Regions from separate parts of the Lysinibacillus sp. CD3-6 genome, predicted to be linked through region 2. Evidence: a T-box and tRNA genes for the amino acid it is inferred to sense, from the RefSeq annotation. Region 2 holds a T-box; the other holds one or more tRNA genes.
The links. The T-box of region 2 lies ahead of tyrS (tyrosine--tRNA ligase). A T-box ahead of a tRNA ligase gene usually reads a tRNA of that ligase, here a tRNA-Tyr.
Positions count from the first base shown of each region.

Region 1: it encodes a tRNA-Tyr, which carries the amino acid that the T-box ahead of tyrS (tyrosine--tRNA ligase) is inferred to sense. The anticodon was not compared.

Region 1 covers NZ_CP085880.1:669,452-679,267, reverse strand. The annotation lists gene FH508_RS03070 (N-acetylmuramoyl-L-alanine amidase) at 1-694, opposite strand, end outside; gene FH508_RS03065 (C40 family peptidase) at 938-1,882, opposite strand; tRNA gene FH508_RS03060 (tRNA-Tyr) at 2,168-2,235, opposite strand; gene FH508_RS03055 (helix-turn-helix domain-containing protein) at 2,267-2,509, opposite strand; gene FH508_RS03050 (YvrJ family protein) at 2,516-2,677, opposite strand; gene FH508_RS03045 (sigma-70 family RNA polymerase sigma factor) at 2,677-3,300, opposite strand; gene FH508_RS03040 (M20/M25/M40 family metallo-hydrolase) at 3,666-5,318, opposite strand; gene FH508_RS03035 (amino acid ABC transporter ATP-binding protein) at 5,348-6,070, opposite strand; gene FH508_RS03030 (amino acid ABC transporter permease) at 6,045-6,740, opposite strand; gene FH508_RS03025 (transporter substrate-binding domain-containing protein) at 6,857-7,675, opposite strand; gene FH508_RS03020 (SDR family NAD(P)-dependent oxidoreductase) at 7,702-8,448, opposite strand; gene gcvPB (aminomethyl-transferring glycine dehydrogenase subunit GcvPB) at 8,460-9,816, opposite strand, start outside.
Region 2 covers NZ_CP085880.1:3,640,440-3,650,255, forward strand. The annotation lists gene FH508_RS18105 (KGG domain-containing protein) at 53-346, opposite strand; gene FH508_RS18110 (iron-containing alcohol dehydrogenase) at 1,188-2,390, shown strand; gene FH508_RS18115 (cobalamin-binding protein) at 2,513-3,322, shown strand; gene tyrS (tyrosine--tRNA ligase) at 3,398-4,666, opposite strand; T-box leader at 4,739-4,941, opposite strand; gene FH508_RS18125 (transglycosylase domain-containing protein) at 5,044-8,121, shown strand; gene FH508_RS18130 (NAD-dependent epimerase/dehydratase family protein) at 8,211-9,092, shown strand; gene FH508_RS18135 (acetylornithine transaminase) at 9,167-9,816, opposite strand, start outside.

The DNA of each region.
Region 1 (9,816 bases), 1.8 Mb from region 2:
GAATTAAACCGATAACCTGTGTTGTATCAGGAACAGTAACACCTTTTACAGGTAACTCTAAACGGTATTTTTCACTTTTAGCACGAGCAACAAATAATGCAAATTGTGCACGTGTTACTTGGCTATTTGGATTATAGTTTTGACCGCTTCCTTTTGTAATACCATTATAGTAAATCGTATTGATATATTGAACGTAGGGATGTGTAATACCTACATCAACAAAAGGAGAATCAATATTTTCGTATTCACTTGCGTCAAGCTTAAATGCCTTTGTTAATACATAACTCATTTCATCGCGAGTTAGAGGCTTGTTCGGTAAAAACTGACCTGTTGTATTTGTTTTAAAGTATCCTAGCTGTATAGCACGTTCAACGTAGCCTGAAAGCTCGGTACCAACTGTTACATCTGAAAAATTGGATTTATTGACAACTAATGGTTTGTTACCAGAAGCAACAACGGCCATTTTTGCAACTTGTCCGCGTGTCACGTTATTATAAGGCTTATAATACGTTTTACCATTTTCCGTGTACCCTTTAATAACACCTAAACTAACTAAATAATTGATCTCTTCATAAGCTTCATGCTTTTGGGGTACATCTTCAAAACCACCACTAGCATTTGCACTATGTATCGTAAACATAGAAGCTGAAATGAATAAGACGCATAATATAAGACTGATTTTTTTAAAGTACAATGTCTTATTTCCTCCCTTCATGTTCTCGTGTTATTGTGTTCATTTTAACAAAAATTCACATACAAAACTATCATAGATTGTAACTATTCGACATTTTTTTATATCACCCCATTTCATATAGATTCATAAAAAGAAGAGAGCCTGCAAGTGCAAACTCTCCTCCGTTTATACGTTATTTAAAAGAACTTCCATGCATTGCTTCACTTCAAACGTAGCCCTTGTCCGAAGCGAAGTAGAAATTGATTACTTATTCACTTGCTTAGCGCGCTCGATAAATGTTTCAAGCTGAGAAATTTTTAACATTTCATCATAGCCGAAATTGCCGTTATCTTTACCTGATGTAATACCATTTGATGCGATAATTGAAATATATTCTGTTGCCCAATAGTTTTCAGGAACATCAGCAAATGTCACAACATCACCTTTATGCTCAAGACCAAAAGCAACTACTAAAACTTTTGCAATTTGTGCACGAGTCATTGGAGAAGAAGGATTAAATTTGCCGTGATCATCACCTGTAAAAATTCCTAACTTCGCTACAGCAGAAATTGCACCAGCATGTGCATAAGTAGGTTTTACGTCTGCAAATGACGTGTTTTTATCAGATGTATCTAAATTTAAAGCTTTTGCAATTTGTACAGCAACTTCAGCACGTGAAGCATATACTGAAAAGTCAATTGCAGCGTCTTTTACTTCAGCAGTCGCTACTTTTGTCACTTCAGCTTGTTGTTCTGCGTCAAAATCTGCTACACGTTTAGCACCAACGTAACGAGAACTCCAATAATATGGATCGTTTACATTAGAATAGCTAACGCCTTTACCTGTTTGAGAGTGAATCATTTTACCGTCACCTATGTATATCGCTACATGTGAGATACCACTACCACTCGTGTTAAAGAAAAGTAAATCGCCAACTTTTAGATCACTCTTCGCAACCGCTGTACCTTGCTGATATTGAGAGCTTGATGTACGGTTTAGTTTAATGCCTAAATCGTTGAAGACTTTAGAAGTAAAGCCAGAGCAATCTAATCCGCTAGTAGTTGTACCACCATATGCATAAGGAATGCCTAAATATTTCGTCGCTGTTTCAGTAACTTCATTTGCAGTTGCCGCTTCAGCGTTATCTATTTGAATTGTTGAAAATAACATAAAAGATGCAAAAATCGGTAATAACCATTTTTTCTTCATAAGTTTGTTATACCCCTCTCAAGGAACTTTTTTGCCTATACATAGACTATCACAAATGAAGGTATTTTAATTTTTCAATTGTGTAACGGTTTTAAAAGTAAAAAAAAAGCTGATATACCAACACTTTGTGGTTTATCAACGTTAAAATATGGGTATTAATTAATGGGTATTGCGGCTTTTTGTAACATTCCTGTAATATTAGCCATGCTTTGTTACAATAGAGTGCCTGTTGAAGTGCCAGGCACTCAAACAACTCAAATAATTCAAACAATTTCTAACGACTTTAGGTGGCACTCGGATTTGAACCGAGAAAAAGGTTTTACAAACTTTGCCTTACCACTTGGCTATGCCACTACGATTTTATTTATGAAAGATGAAAACAACCTAATTATTTTGTTCATTATATCGTTTCTTCAAATCCCAAAATCCTGGGACGGAATTCACATCATATTTTCGTATAGTATTGATGAGCTTAATAAGTAAATCCTGACGTAAATCCTCTCTAAAATGCGGATGGGTTTGATAAAGACAATGTTTCACTATAGGCTCAAAATAATTAATTACAGTTAATAAAGCTTTATCATCATATTTTGATTTTTTTACTAAGGCAATTAATTCTTGTGACATCTCCCTTCAGTCCTTTCTTACGTTTTTAATAAGGTCCGATAATTTATTAATGCTTAACTCAAGATTTTCAATTTTTTTTTCGAATCTAATGAAAAGGTAGACTGTTATTGCTATTGGAAAACCAAAATTTCCGATTATCATGATCCAATCAGATGGTTCTGTTATCATCAGAAATCCCCCTTTTTTTCCCCATGATTTTTAATATACATCATCATATTTTCCAAAGCTTTTTTATGGGTCTTAGAGACAGCTTGCTGTGATTTATTTAATCTTCGTCCAATTTCCGTATCGCTTAAACCTTCTGCATAAGCTAGACTAATTATCTCCTTTTGCTTTTTTGTCAGCGAATTTAATGCATCATACAATATCGGGCTTATTACATAATCATCTAAGTTATCCTTTAAGTTGACCTCACTAAAATGGCCTTCAGCTTGTTCATCAGCTATTAAATCGAGAAATGTTTCTTGTCCTTCATTAGCATTAATCTTGGCGTCTAAAGTAAGAGAAAATCTAGATTGTATAAGTCTCAATTTTTTGTCGAAATTAATTGAATTAAACTTTAGAGTTGAGGAAATATGAGAAATAAAGCGAATTTTAAAATAAAAATGTTTAAATAACATATCTAATTCTTTCATATTCTCCGTAGTTGGGTTTATTATGGTATCCATGTACTTTTCTTTGTTAGTTGGTATTTTCAAAAAGGAAATTACCAACTCGTTATTTATTAGCTGTTGATTTTCACCTTCAAATTTTTTAATTCTTTCTTCATCATCCCTTTTATTTTCCAACATCCAAAGCACTCCTTTTAAGAAGCATACATTCGCTTCCAAATTTTAAAAAGAGCATATGTTCTTATTTCGAGTAAAAAAAAGAGTGTAAGTTCTTTTTCAAAATAAACCATTTGTCCTTAAACCTAGTTTCTCTATCTTATGATTATTTTAACGATTTTATTATTTTCTTAAAATCACCTCCTTTTCTTATTGTATATAGAATAAACAATCTAAAATAAAACAACCTTTCGAAAAAATTTGTTTGAGTGTCAGGCACTCAAACAATTTCCAAACAATTTAATAAAACTATAAACAAACTCGAAATTGCTCGAGTTTGTTTATAGTCTGAAGGCACTTCTAATGCAGTATCAGTGATTATAACTGGCTTATGAACCAAGTAGCTTGTCTATTACTAGTTTCGTTAAATTAGGCATGATTTCCATTGTATATTTTAATTCCGTTCTTTCGTATCTGTTATGTGCATCATAACCATACGGTCCAATATTAATTGCTGGAATATTTATATCCCTAATGGCCTTATAATCAACAAAATGTTTTGTCCCCCAACTTGGGTTATTGTTAATAACGGATTGAATGCTATCTTCATCGTCATTAATTGCTACACAGCTCATATCACAAATATAAGGAAAGTAATTTCTTTGGACAATCGGCTTATTATAATGTGGTTGCACTTTTTCGATAGCATAGTCTAAAGCGATTAATAGATTCTTTTCCTTTTGATTTTTACCAGTCACCTCTACGCGTGGTGAATATAGTGACGAATAAAAAAGAATAATAGCAGGGCTTTTATCCTTTGCCCATTTCCAAGTTTCTTCTACAACTCTCGCTGAAAACATACGTACATCTAGTTCTTTATTTGCCAATAAGTTTTCTTTAAATTTCTTCATATGCTCTTTATAACTTTCACCAGCTTGTGAAATAATTGATTGCTCTAGTTCTTCATAAAATAACACCCTTGTTTCCCAAGGTAATTTTGTATATTCCTGTTCACTAATTTCACAATACCGCTTATAATGATTATTTAAATTTTCCACTACATTATTAAAGGCAATTTCTGCTTGGTTTTTCAACTTATCAAGAACATCTTTAGGGGACCATGATTGCACAAAGAAATTATAATATACATAGGAAGCAAGTGCTGTTTGAACAGTATATGTTTCTTTAAAATCCGTTTGCTTCAGCGTTACTGGCGGCATAGGCGTTTCACCTAATGATTTATCGCATAGCTCAGGATTATATGCAATTTGTCTAGTTAACTCTGCTGCAATATAGTTAGGATCAAGTCCTTCAAAGCTTGAGCCCACGTGACTTTCAGCTCCAGTTATATAAAATGAAGGAAGCAGCTTCCCGACACTGCCTTTATAAATATATCTATTTTCATCGCCTTCATATCTAGGAGCTACAAAATCCGAATTTATTAACGCTTCATACTCAAATCCATATTCGTCTCTAAGTTGTTTTAAATCATTTAAGCCTGATAATACTCCGTGCGAGCTATCTTCCTCATCACATTCAGCAAAAAATACAATATTTCCTTTTAATTCTTCTGGGTGCTCTGAGTAATACTTTAAAAGATAAAAATTGCTGGCTACACCGCTTTTCATATCTAGTGTTCCTCTGCCAAATAACCATTCATTTGATTCCAAATGCTCTTTAACTAACGGAGGAAGCTTTTCATTTTTTAATGCTTCTTGAAGATTATTAGGAAAACAGGCTTTTTCTTTTAAGCTATTATAATCATCTATACCTACCGTATCGGTGTGACCCATTAAGACAACCGTTTTAGCGCTACTTTCTTTTGTCCCCCTTACAAAAGCAAATACGTTATATCTCTCAATCTCATCATCTACAGTTTGTGATGTAAACACATAGTCCGAATGTTTTTGGAAGTATGGTAGGTTAGCAATTGTTTTAGCAAGTGTTGTTGATATATCGATTTCGCCTTCAGTATTGACGATACTTTCAATATTGACAAGATCATTCGTCACTTTTAATACTTCATCATACGTTTTTAACATTAAACACAACTCCTAACTTGAAATAATGATTATAAAACCTGTTGTAGAAACTTCGCTGTTCTCTCTTCCTTTGGCGTTTTAAAAAATTCGGAGGGAGGCCCTTCCTCAATTATTTTTCCATCAGCTAACATAATGACTCTATCCGCAACTTCTCTTGCAAAGCCCATTTCATGCGTTACAATGACCATTGTCATCCCATCCCTAGCTAAACTTTTCATTGTTTCTAATACTTCACCAACTAATTCAGGATCTAACGCCGATGTAGGTTCATCAAACAGCATAACGTTTGGGTTCATCGCAAGTGCTCTTGCAATGGCTACTCGTTGCTTTTGCCCTCCAGATAATTGTTCAGGATAATAGTTAGCCTTATCAGCAAGCCCAACCCTCGTTAATAGCTCCATTGCTTTTTTGTTCGCTTCCTCCTTACTTTGCTTTTTCACTTGGATAGGTGCTTCAGTTATATTTTGTAAAACACTTAAATGAGGAAATAAATTAAAGTGTTGAAATACCATACCCATATTTTCTCTAACTTTATTTAAATTCGTTTTTTCTATATCAATCATTTCATCATTAATGCTGATAGTTCCTTCATCTAAAATCTCTAAAAAATTTATACAACGTAACAACGTACTTTTTCCCGAGCCACTTGCTCCAATTAAAACAACTACTTCTGATTTATCGATTTCAAGACTTATATCCTTTAAAACTTTCAATTTACCAAATGATTTAGAAAGCGACTTCAACTTTATCATGCTTTTTCCCCTTTCCAACATCCATTCGGCTTTCAAGTTTATTGAACAACAGTGTGAATATTAGAACTAAAATTAAGTAATATACACCTACTACAAAGTAGGTTTCTAAAGGCATATAATTGTACGCTTGAGCGGATAAGGCATGGTTAAATAATTCTGAAACAGCAATATAGGCTACTAAAGAAGAGTCTTTTAATCCAATAATGAATTGATTTGCTAATGCTGGTATAGCTCGTTTAAAGCTTTGTGGCAAAATAATTCGTCTCATTGTTTTAAAATACGTCATTCCTAAAGAGCGGCCTGCTTCCATTTGTCCCTTATCGATTGATTGAATGGATCCTCGAAAGATTTCAGCAATATAAGCTCCAGAATGAATTCCAAGTGCAATAGCACCTGCTGCAAAATCCGAAAGAACAAATATACTAGAAATGCCGTAGTATAAAAACATAAGTTGTACTATAAGTGGCATACCACGAATAATAAAAATATAAGCGTTTGCTATTTTTTCTAATATCTTTATATTTGAAACCTTGAAGAAGGCAAAAACAAGTCCAATAACACAGGCAATTAATAAAGAAACAACCGTTAACTCCACTGTTAAAATAGTAGCTTTTAAAAACTCGATTCCATGTTTTTGGAATATCGAGGCTATATTCGTTAAAAACTCCATAAAAATCACCTAACCTCTTTAAGTGTTTTTGGTACAGAAGAAAATTTTAAGAATATTCAAATTATTTTACCTAGTATTTTTCTATTCAACTAGGTAAAATAATTTATACAGTCTGTTTATTCTAATAAATCTTTGCCAAACCATTTTGTACTTATTTCTTTATAAGTGCCGTCTGCCACCATATCTGCTATTGCTTTGTTTATTGCATCTAATAACACTTGATTATCCTTATTAATAGCTACCGCAATTTCTTCTCTTTTAATTTCTTCTCCTACTGTTTCAATTTCTAACCCAGATTCTTTCATCGCTGAAATGCCTACAATTTTATCTGTAATAACGGCATCTAGACGTCCTGGAGGAAGGTCTTGTAATGCATATATCTCACTAGGGAATTCTTTAATTTTATCTGTATATTTTTTTGCGTCTTCAACATACGTACTCGCTTGCATAACACCGATTGTTTTTCCTTTTAAATCTTCAAAAGATTTAATGTCTGTATTTTTACTTGAGATAAAGACTGTAGCTCCTGAAATATAATATGGGTCTGAGAAGTCCACCTGTTTTGCTCTCTCCTCAGTAGCTGTCATACTTCCAATAATGGCATCATATTTCTCTCCTCGTAGTCCTTGGAGAATCGTTTCCCATGGATTTGTCACAGGGTTCGGTTCAAGACCTATTCTTTTTGCAATTTCATTTCCAATTTCTACATCGAAGCCAACTAATTTTTCATTTTCCTTATAGTTTAATGGTTTTAGTAAACCGCTCATGGCAAATGTTAGCTTCCCATCATTCACTAATTTCATTTCCGATGTAGCGCTATTTTCTTGTTCTTTATTATTTGCAGCTGTTTCAATTTTTTTATTTGAATCTTTTTCTGAACACGCAACCATCAATGCAGCAATCACCAATAACAAATAGAATAGACTTTTCTTCATAAATACCAATCCCCCTCGTTTTATGATTAAGCTAATTCTCCACCATCAATGGCAATTGTTTGCCCCGTAATGTAAGCTGATTCATCTGAAGCTAGGAAGGCATACAATGCCCCTACCTCTTTTGGATCTGCATGCCGCTTTAAAGGAATGCCTTCATTTACAGCCGCTAACATTTCAGGTGTATACTCAGCCATTTGCATCGGTGTTAATACATATCCAGGACATATTGTGTTCACTCGAATGTGTGGTGCCAATTCTAATGCCATCGTTTTTGCTAATAAATTGACGCCTGCTTTTGAAGCGTTATAGTCCGCATAGAACGGATGTCCCGTAACTCCATTTGTAGAGGCTGTCATGAGTATAACGCCTTTCCCCTGTTCAACCATGATTTTTGCAGCCGCTTGTGACGTATAAAAGACACCATTTAAATTAATATTTAATACTTTATTCCATTGTTCTGGCGTAATATCAAGAAATTGAGAGCGAACGCTAATACCTGCATTTGCTATAAAAACGTCCACTCCACCTAAATCCTCTTTAATGGTTTTAAAGACAGCGTTTACACTTTCATGGTTACTAACATCCACTACATAGCCTTTAGCAATTCCTTTGTTTTCTTTTACAGACTTTTCAATACTGTCTTCATTAATATCTAAAATGGCTACGATAGATCCTTCTTCGACAAAACGTTGTGCTGTGGCTAATCCTATACCACTTGCCCCTCCTGTAATGACTACTCTCTTCTTTTCTAAGCTACTATGCCTTGTCGTCATCAAATTCCCCCCTAACGGTTATAACTTGTTATTTCCGCTTCATTTTTCACCTTTTCTTGATATACCCTCCATGAAATACACCATTTTGTAGGGTCATCTAAATAATCAGCTTCGATTAATTGATGAATGGTACTATTTTGCGGTGCACTTTTCACTACTTCTGGATTTTCATATGCTTCCTTTGAAATTTGTTCAAGTGCCTGGATATACTCATCTAAATCTGCTTTAGAGTAGGATTCTGTTGGTTCTAATGTGAATGGTTGAGGCACAATGTACGGATGATGACTTGTCCAGTAATGTAAACCAAAGTCTGTCATGCGACGCTGTACATCCTCTGTTGTAACACCTGTTTCTTTCTCCAGTTGCTCCCAACTATAACGAACTTGTTCCAACCGTTGCCCTTGTACATAAGGCACACTTGCGCCACGAATTTTGGAAACTCTACTATATAAATAGTTATTATTTAGCACAGCTGTTTCTGCCACTGCTTTAAGCCCTTCTTGCCCTAATGCTCGAATCCATGCATACGAACGTAAAATAGTTTGTGCTACCCCATGGAAAGCGCGCACTTTTCCAATTGAATGCTCTAATTGATCATTTAGCACATATTGATCCCCATTTTTTTCGACAATAGGTCCTGGTAAAAACGGCTTTAATTCCTTAGTTACGCCTAATGCACCTGTTGCTGGACCACCACACATATGTGGCGCTGCGAATGTTTTGTGTAAATTGAAGAAACACATATCGAAGCCCGCCTCTTTTGCACGTGTAATGCCTAATAACCCGTTTGCATTCGCTTGATCGTAGTAACAAATACCACCTGCATCATGTACAATCTTCGTAAATTCTTTAATTTTCGAATTGTAAATACCTGTGTCTTCTGGGTTGGCTACAACAAAGCCTGCAGTTCTTTCGGATACAACTGCCTTTAACTTTTCAATATCAGGGAATCCATTTTCATCTGGGTGTAAGGTAATAATTTTATATCCCTTTACAACTGCCGTTGCAGCTTGAGATGGATGAGAGAAAATAGTTGTAATAATTTCATTACGTTGCTCTGCCTCGCCCTTTACTTCAAAATACTTACGGACAATCGATGCCATGGCAAATAAAGCTTGTGTACCTCCACTCGGTTGGAAAGAGAATGCATCCATTCCTGAAATCTCACGCATCGCTAAATCCATGTTATGAATAATTTCTAACATTCCTTGTACAGTACGAATATCTTGTAGTGGGTGTAATTCCATTAGTTTAGGATTCCGAATTAATAGCTCATTAATTTTCGGGATGTACTTCATCGTACAAGTCCCTTGACCAATTTCTACATTAAAATCTGAACCTAATGTTTCTTGTGAAAGTCGAACATAA
Region 2 (9,816 bases):
TTAAAAACTACAAACGCCTCTTTGCTTGTTTAAGGCTTTACATAATATTTAATTAGTTGTTGTTATTATTATTTTTGTTACGTTGATTTTGGTTTCCATTGGAGATGTTACTACGCTGGTTGCTGCTTGCTTCTCCACCTTTACGACCTATTTCTTCATAAAAATCGTCGTCGTGGTTTTCAGCGGTAGCTTCTCCGCCCTTACGTCCAATTTCTTGATAAAATTCTTGGCCATGATTTTTAGACGTAGCTTCGCCACCTTTACGTCCAATTTCTTCATAAAAATCATGATCATGATTTTTGGAGGTAGCTTCTCCGCCTTTACGACCCGCTTCTTCTACAGTCATGTTTTCATTGTTGTTTCTGTTGCGATTGTTCTGCTTGTTAGCCATTATAATTCCTCCTAAATAATTTTTTTAAGCTATTGACTAGCTCACTATTTATATTCCCAGTCTCTACATGGCTAAACATTATTTTTAAAAAAGTCTATTATTTTCTTTAAACTTATAAAAATAGCTGCTAGTTTTCTTTATCGAATTCAAAAGTATTTAAATGTAAAAAGGTAATGTTTCGATAGAGCATCACGTTCTATAAACAGTTTTTATATTCCCTTTTTATATATTTTGTAATGACCCTTTTTTTGCATACATCCGTCCGACTAATTTTTCATTTTTATGCCCAATAGCCTTCCAATCAAAAATAAAGCACATTAGTCTTGGGAGTGAACTTTGCATTCAAAGCCTTCAACTTCCCTTCTTCTATTTATTAGGGGGAATTGTCAGACAAATTCACAAAAAATATAATTTAATTAATTGTAAATTTTTCTGTACATTAAAATAGCAATTTTTCACTTTCCAAACAACATAAACACTATCATTATATTAACAACCGTATATCATTTATTTACTATTCAATCCTACTCGTAAATAGAACTAATTTCCAAAAAATATATTTTACTTTTATACGATAATATTTATTAAAACGTATTCAAATCAACCATCCTACTCCTAATAAACTTCCACAATATCATGTTATCAGTTACTTTTTTGTGAAATAATAACAGCAATAAAATTAAAAATTTTAATAAAAATTCGTCTTGAACTTTCAAAAAAAATAGAATAATATGGATTTCGAAAGGTGGTTCACCATCATTCAAGCAATAATAATTTTTTTAAAGGGGTTGGAAATATGTCAGACGTTCTAAAGCAATTTGTAATGCCAAAAACAAACTTATTTGGACCTGGAGCAATTCAAGAAGTTGGTAAACGCTTAAATGATTTAGAAGTGAAGAAGACATTAATCGTAACAGATGAGGGCTTACACAAACTAGGTCTCTCAGAGCAAATTGCTAACATCATAACAGCAGCTGGAATTGATGTTGCAATTTTCCCTAAAGCAGAACCAAATCCAACAGATCAAAACGTTGAAGATGGAATCGCTGTCTATCATGCAGAAAACTGTGATTCAATCGTATCTCTTGGAGGCGGTAGTGCACATGATGCAGCAAAAGGTATCGGACTTATTGCTTCGAATGGTGGACGCATTCATGACTATGAAGGCGTGGACAAATCAGAAAACCCACTGGTACCATTAATCGCTATTAATACAACAGCGGGTACGGCGAGTGAAATGACACGTTTTACAATCATCACAGATACTGAACGTAAAGTTAAAATGGCAATCGTTGACAAGCACGTTACACCGCTAGTTTCGATTAATGATCCAGAGTTAATGATTGGTTTACCTCCAGCTCTAACAGCTGCCACTGGTTTAGATGCATTAACACATGCCATCGAATCATTTGTATCGACAGACGCAACTCCTATTACTGATGCATGCGGAGAAAAAGTACTTCAGCTAGTACCTGAGTTTTTACCACGTGCATACGCAAATGGTGCTGATTTAGAAGCACGTGAGCAAATGGTCTATGCACAATTTTTAGCTGGTATGGCGTTTAATAATGCTTCACTTGGTTATGTACACGCTATCGCTCACCAACTAGGTGGCTTCTATAACTTACCACATGGCGTATGTAATGCGATTTTACTGCCACACGTTTGCCGCTTCAACTTAACTGCGCGCACTGAGCGTTTTGCTCGTATCGCTGAATTGTTAGGAGAAAATATTGAAGGCATCAGTAAACGTGACGCTGCAGAAAAAGCAATTACTGCCATAGAAAAACTGTCTAAAGACTTGAATATTCCTAGTGGCTTCCGTGAATTAGGCGCGAAGGATGAGGATATCGAAATTTTAGCAAAAAATGCTATGCAAGACGTTTGTGCTGCAACAAATCCTCGTAAAGCTACATTAGAGGACATTAAACAAATCATTACAGCAGCAATGGGACCTGTAGTAAAAACAGCATCTCTTGAAGCTGTTGCACTTTCTTAAAATTATCTTAACAATGGCGTGTCTCAATGAGGCACGTCTTTTTTTGAGCAAAAAGCAATCGCTTATTGTATGTGCGTCTAGTGAAAGCTATACTTTTCTTAAAAAGATATGGGGGGACACATATGCGTTTAATTTCAATTTGCCCTAGCAATACAGAGCTTGTTGCCTATTTAGGGTTAACCGATCAACTTGTAGGTGTTGATGATTTTTCAGATTGGCCATTGGCTGTGCATGAATTGCCAAAGCTTGGACCAGACTTATCCATTGATATGGATGCACTAGAGACATTAAAGCCAGACTTAGTCCTTGCATCGTTAAGTGTACCTGGTATGGAAAAAAACATAGAGGCATTACAGGAGAGAAACATTCCCCACATCGTCTTTAATGCCAACTCGTTAAATGAAATTGCGCAGGACCTTATAACACTGGGTATTGCTTGTGGAGTAGAGGAGCATGCCAAAAAGATTTCTGAGGAATATTTACACTTTATCGCACAGCTTCAAACGATTGCCCAAACAATTCAAGAAAAACCGACACTCTATTGGGAATGGTGGCCAAATCCTATTTTTACGCCTGGAAAGGTCAATTGGTTAACTGAAATTAGCGTTCTTGCAGGTGGCCAAAATCTTTTCCACGATATTGAGTTAGCAAATGTCCAAACAGACTGGGAAGAAATTATAAGTCGTAATCCAGATTATATTTTAATGGCATGGGTTGGTGTTGCCTATGAGCGCATTAAACCAGCTCATTTATTGAAACGTCCACAGGCCAACGAACTTCAGGCTGTTCAAAAACAACATGTTCATGTAATGGAAGAATGGTTGTACTGTCGCCCTTCCCCTCGACTTGTGGAGGGCGCCCTAAAACTCGCGCAGCTTCTACACCCTCAAAGCTATCAGCAAATAGCACTGCCATCCTTTTTAGAATTCTAAAAACAAAAACATCCCCTCGAAGTAACGAGGGGATGTTGAATTGTGTGAGAATTGTGTGAGTGTCAGGCACCCAATCTATCCAAATTTCACCATATGGTATTTTTTCTTACCGCGACGCACAATGCTAAATGCATCTTCTAAGCGATCTTTTTCATCTACAATATATTCTAAATCCGTGATTTTTTCACCATTCACGCTAATTGCACCATTTGTTACATCTTCACGAGCTTGACGTTTAGATGATGAAATTCCTGCTTCCACAAGTAAATCCACGATATTTTTCTCTTCTTTCGCCATTTCAATAGAAGGAACATCTTTAAACGCATCCTTCATTTCCTCAGCCGACAAAGCTTTTAAATCGCCAGAGAAAAGTGCAGCAGTAATGCGAATAGCCTGATCTAAAGCTTCCTGACCATGGATTAAGCGTGTCATTTCCTCTGCTAAAGCTTTTTGCGCCTTACGTAAATGTGGCTCTTCTTCTACAGATGCAGCTAATGCGTTAATTTCTTCTTGTGATAAGAATGTAAAGATTTTTAAATATTTTACAACGTCCGCATCAGCAGCATTAATCCAAAATTGGTAGAACTCGTATGGAGATGTTTTCTTACTATCTAACCATACTGCACCACCAGCAGTTTTACCAAATTTCGTCCCATCTGCTTTTGTTACTAATGGAATTGTAATACCAAATGCTTTTGTTTCTTCTTCATGTGTTTTACGAATTACTTCTAACCCAGTTGTTATATTGCCCCATTGGTCTGAGCCGCCCACTTGAATGCGACAGTTGTAGTTGTTGTATAAATGATTGTAATCAATACCTTGAATTAATGTGTAAGCAAATTCTGTAAATGAAATACCTGTATCAAGACGTGAAGCAATCGTATCCTTTGCTAACATGTAATTAACATTAATTAATTTCCCGTAATCACGTAAAAATTCAATTGTACTAATATTTCCAATCCAGTCACGGTTGTTAACAAGTTGCGCTCCATTTCCATCCTCTGCAAATTCAAAAATGCGCTCTAATTGGCCTCGAATAGCTTGCACGTTTTTGTCAATTTGCTCCACTGTTTGAAGTTGACGTTCTTCAGAGCGACCAGATGGGTCCCCAATCATTCCTGTGGCACCACCTACAAGTAAAATTGGACGGTGGCCTGCTTTTTGGAAGCGACGAAGCGTTAATAACGGCACGATATGACCGATGTGCATAGAGTCAGCAGTTGGATCTACACCACAGTATAGTGAAACAGACTGTTCAGCTAAAAGTTTTTCCATGCCTTCAGCGTCAGTTTGTTGGTACAGCAAACCACGCCATTCTAAATCTTGTAATAATTCGTTTGTCATTGTTTCTTCCTCCTAAATTGTTTTTCTTTAGCGTGTAGAAACAAAAAAGTCCCTACACGCAAAAATTTTGCATGCAGGGACGTTAATAACTAACGCGGTACCACCCGGCTTGAAGATGTCATCCATCTTCCTCTCATTCAACCGCCTTTATCGCAGGCGCGCACGTCTAAGCTCCAAGTACGTAATTCGTCTCTACATTATGACCAGCTTTCACCAACCGCTGGCTCTCTAAACAGGGAATATAGACACTACTGCAAACTCTTCATCACTAGAAAACTATAAGCATTATTCTATACGATTCTCTTTCAATGTCAATAACTATGTTCGAGGCAATTCATTATATGCTATAATAAACAAGATTTTAGGAGGTCGATACCTTGAAAGATTGGATTGAGAAAATCAATGCAAAGATCGATGAATTACTCGAACAAAAATGGATGAAGACATTACGTATTTCAGGCAGTGTAGTCTGGAACTTATTTTTACTATTTTTAGTCTTTGCATTGGTAGGCACAGTATTTGTTGGTTCTGTTGGCGCCGGCTATTTTGCCTCACTTGTAAAAGAAGAGCCTTTACGCTCTAAAGATGAATTACGAGACCTTATTTTCAACTATGAGGAAACAAGTGAAATTTATTTTGCCAACAATATTTATATTGGGAAATTGCGTACGGATTTAGAACGTCGTGAAACATCTCTTAGCGCTGTTGCACCTGACTTAATTAATGCAGTGCTTGCAACAGAGGATGAATATTTCCGCGAGCATAATGGGATCGTTCCTAAAGCCGTAATTCGAGGGCTACTACAGGACGTAACGAACTCTGCTACGCAAACAGGTGGCTCTACATTAACACAACAACTTATTAAAAACCAAGTGTTAACAAATGAAGTTTCCTATGAGCGTAAAGCAAAAGAACTATTACTAGCAATGCGTTTAGAACACTTTATGACAAAGGAAGAAATTTTAGAGGCCTATTTAAATATTATTCCTTACGGTCGAAATGCAACTGGACGCAATATCGCAGGTATTGAAACTGCAGCTGAAGGTATATTTAATGTGAAGGCAAAGGATTTAACACTTCCTCAAGCCGCTTACATAGCTGGTATTCCACAAGCACCTTATACTTACACACCATTTACGAATACAGGTGTGCTAAAAAGTGAAGAAGCTTTAAAACTAGGCATCGATCGAATGAAAACGGTACTCTATCGTATGAGAGAAGCAGGCTACATCAATGAGAAACAATACAAAGAAGCCCTCGCTTACGACATTACAAAAGACTTCCGTTCGCCAGAAGCACGTCCAGAAGATCGTTATCCTTGGTTAACGTTTGAACTGGAAGACCGCGCGAAGCAAATTATTGCTGAAAAGTTAGCGCAAGAAGATGGCATCGATCCAGAACGCTTAAAAACAGAAAGTAAATTAGAAGAAAAATATTCAATCTTAGCTGACCGCGATATTCGTTCAAAAGGCTATCGTATTTATTCCACTATTAATAAGGATATGTACGATGCCATGCAAAAAGCGGCAGATAACTTTAAATATTACGGACAAACGTATACAGGTAAAGGCAAAGATCCTGTAACAGGTGAGGAAATAGATGTGCAAATGCCTGTACAGGTGGGTAGTATTTTAATCGAAAATAGCACAGGACGAATTTTAAGTTTCCTAGGTGGTCGTGATTTTAAAACGAGTCAAGTAAACCACGCAACTCGCTCTACCCGTTCAAATGGTTCAACAATGAAACCTTTACTTGTTTATGCACCTGCGATTGAATACGGCGTGATTGGTGCAGGGAGTCCCTTAGTTGACGTTAAGTTCGCTATTGGCGATTGGAGTCCTAAGAACTTTTCGGCGAACGATGAACGCGGTCTTATTCCTGCGCGTGAAGCGTTAGCTGACTCTCTAAATATATCAACCCTACGCCTATATTATGACATTTTAAATAGACGTCCCGCTGAGTTTTTAGCAAAAATGGGCTTCTCGGATTTACAACCTGAAGATTATACAAACCTTTCAACAGGTATTGGGGCTTTAGAAATAGGTACAACTGTTGAAGAAAATACAAATGCTTATGCTACTTTTGCGAATGGTGGTCAGTTTGTTGATGCCTATATGATTGAAAAAATAGAAGACCAAGATGGTAATCTTATTTATCAACATGAAGCAGAACCTGTACAAGTATTTAGTCCTGAAACATCTTATATCGTGACAGATATGTTGCGAGATGTACTATCAAAAGGCACAGGAACGGTTGCAAAAAATACACTAAAATTCAATTCTGATTTTGCAGCGAAAACAGGTACTTCGCAAAACACGAATGACGTTTGGTTAGTTGGTTATAATCCAAATATTTCCCTTGGTGTCTGGATGGGCTACGATAAACAACGCTCACTTGATGCTTTTAATAATACGTACTTGCAACCAAGTGCCCGCATTAACAAACTATGGGGTACATTAATGAACTCAGTCTATGATGTAGACCCACAACAAATTGATGCCTCAACAAACTTTAAGGCACCAAAAAATGTAGTGACTGCTTCATTCTGTGGTATTTCTGGCCTTGCACCTTCTGCGGCTTGTGCAAGTGCAGGACTTGTACGTTCAGACTTATTTAATGCGAAAGTATTTTTACCGTCACAACCTGATGATAGCTTAGCTTCATCGAGTGTCGTAACAATTCAAGGTAAAACGTATAATGCACATCCAAATACACCAGCAGAATTTGTAAAAGCTAGTGGTGCTGGTATAAACCAAGCCTTTATAAAACGAATGTTAGGTAGACTGGGAGGTAACCCAGCAAGTCTACTACCTAAAAATTCATCTTTATCAAATTCAGCAGTATCAGCGGTCGATTTCCCAGCAGATGGAAGTGCGCCTGCAGCTGTAAATGCTTCCATTAATGGCAACACACTATCTTGGAGTGGCTCGTCTAACGACGTAGTAGGCTATCGAATTTATAATGTTACCAATGGTGGTAACACCCTTGTTTCTTCGGTGCTAGAAGCTACGCAAAGTATGACAGTTGCTAGTGGGCAAGCATATGTAGTTGTTGCTGTTGATATTACAGGTTTAACTTCACCACAATCAAATGTTGTTTCAACAGGTGGCAATGAAACAAAACCAGATGAAGAGGACGATGAAGAAAAACCAACAACACCTACTGTACCTATACCACCTGCAAATGGGAATAACGGCAATGGCTCTGGCTCTGGCAATAATGGAAACGGGTCAAATGGCGGTAATGGCTCTGGCAATGGTAATGGTAATGGTGGCAATGGCTCTGGTAATAACGGAAACGGGTCAAACAATGGCAGCGGGTCTGGCAACAATGGAAACGGGTCTAATAATGGCAGTGGTTCCGAAAATAACGGAAACGGGTCTAATGGCGGCAATGGTTCGAGCGGCGGAAATAATGGAGGTACGACACCTCCAACAGATCCACCAACCGAATAATAAAAGGCTTACTACAATGAAATTTCAATTGTAGTAAGCCTATTTTTTTGTCATTATTAAGAGGACAACTATGCAAAGGGGTAGGTAAAATGAAAATTTTAGTTTTAGGTGGCACGCGCTTTTTCGGTAAAAAATTAGTGGAGCTTTGCCTTCAAAATAAACATGACGTAACAATTTTAACTCGCGGCCAAAGTGGTAATCCATTTGGAGAACAAGTTCAACAGATAACTGTTGATCGCAACGATGTTCAAGCATTAACAAAAGCATTAGCTAATACGACATGGGATATCGTCTACGATAATATTTGCTATTCACCGAACGAAGCACATGAAATGGCTCAGCTACTACAAAACAAGACGAAAAAGCTTGTCTTCACCTCTACATTAGCTACTTATGAAGCAGATGGAAAGATGAAAACCGAGGCTGATTTTAACCCATATAAATACGAGATTCGTATGGGCGATATTAATGATTTCTCATACGGCGAAGGTAAACGTCAAGCAGAGGCAGTCCTTTTTAAAGAAGCGACATTCCCTGTTGTCGCTGTGCGTTTCCCAATTGTTCTTGGAGAGCACGACTATACACGCCGCTTACATTTCCATGTAGAACACATTTTAAAGGCACAACCTATCTCTTTGCCGAATGTTGATGCAAAAATGAGTTTTATTTCAGATGATGAAGCAGCAGCATTTCTATATTTTGCTGGTGTTTCACCGATTGAAGGTCCTTACAATGCCACAACATCAGGCACTATTTCATTGAAAGCATTACTCGAATTAATTGAGAAGGAAACTGGAAAACTTGCAAAAGTTTCACTTGTTGGCGGCGATGAAAATTCTCAATCACCTTATGGAATTCCAAATCATTGGTATATGTCGAATACAAAGGCAGAAGCAGCAGGGTTCACATTTAGCCAACTAAACGAATGGCTTCCTAGCCTTGTAAATAAGTTGGTAAAACAACTGCAATAGTGACTTACACATACAAAGGCACGAGCACATTAAAATTGAATGTGGCTCGTGCCTTTTTTTACAGCCTATATCTATTATAGTAAAATGGTTTTTAAAATGGCTACTGCTTCATCAATCTCTGTTTTAGACACAGTAAGCGGTGGTAAAAGTCGAATAACATTTGGTCCTGCTCCTACAAGAAGTAAACCTTTGTCCTCCGCTGCTGAAATAAAAGGTGCTACCTCTGTATCGCCACAGCCAATCCCAAGTAATAAACCTTGACCTTGTACTGTATAGCTTGGCGGTAAATTGGCTTGTAGTTGCTTGACAAAATAGGCTGATAATTCTTGTACATTTTCTAAAAAGCTTGACTCAAAAACGTTTTCAAGGACCGTTTCAGCAACACGCATTGCTAAAGGATTGCCTCCAAACGTTGTACCATGTGTCCCTGGGCTAAACGTTTCATACAATTCAGCTGTCCCTAACATTGCGCCTACTGGGAAACCTCCCCCTAAGCCTTTTGCTAACGTTATGATATTCGGCTTCAAAACCGTTTGTTCAAATGCATATCGGGTTCCTGTTCTAGCGATTCCTGTTTGCACCTCATCAACAATCAATAAAATGCCTTTATCCTCACAAATTTTTGCAATTGCTGCAGCAAATTCAGGCGATACGCTATTCACACCGCCCTCACCTTGAATCATTTCCAGCATAATGGCTGCAACTGAATCGTCTATCGTTGCTT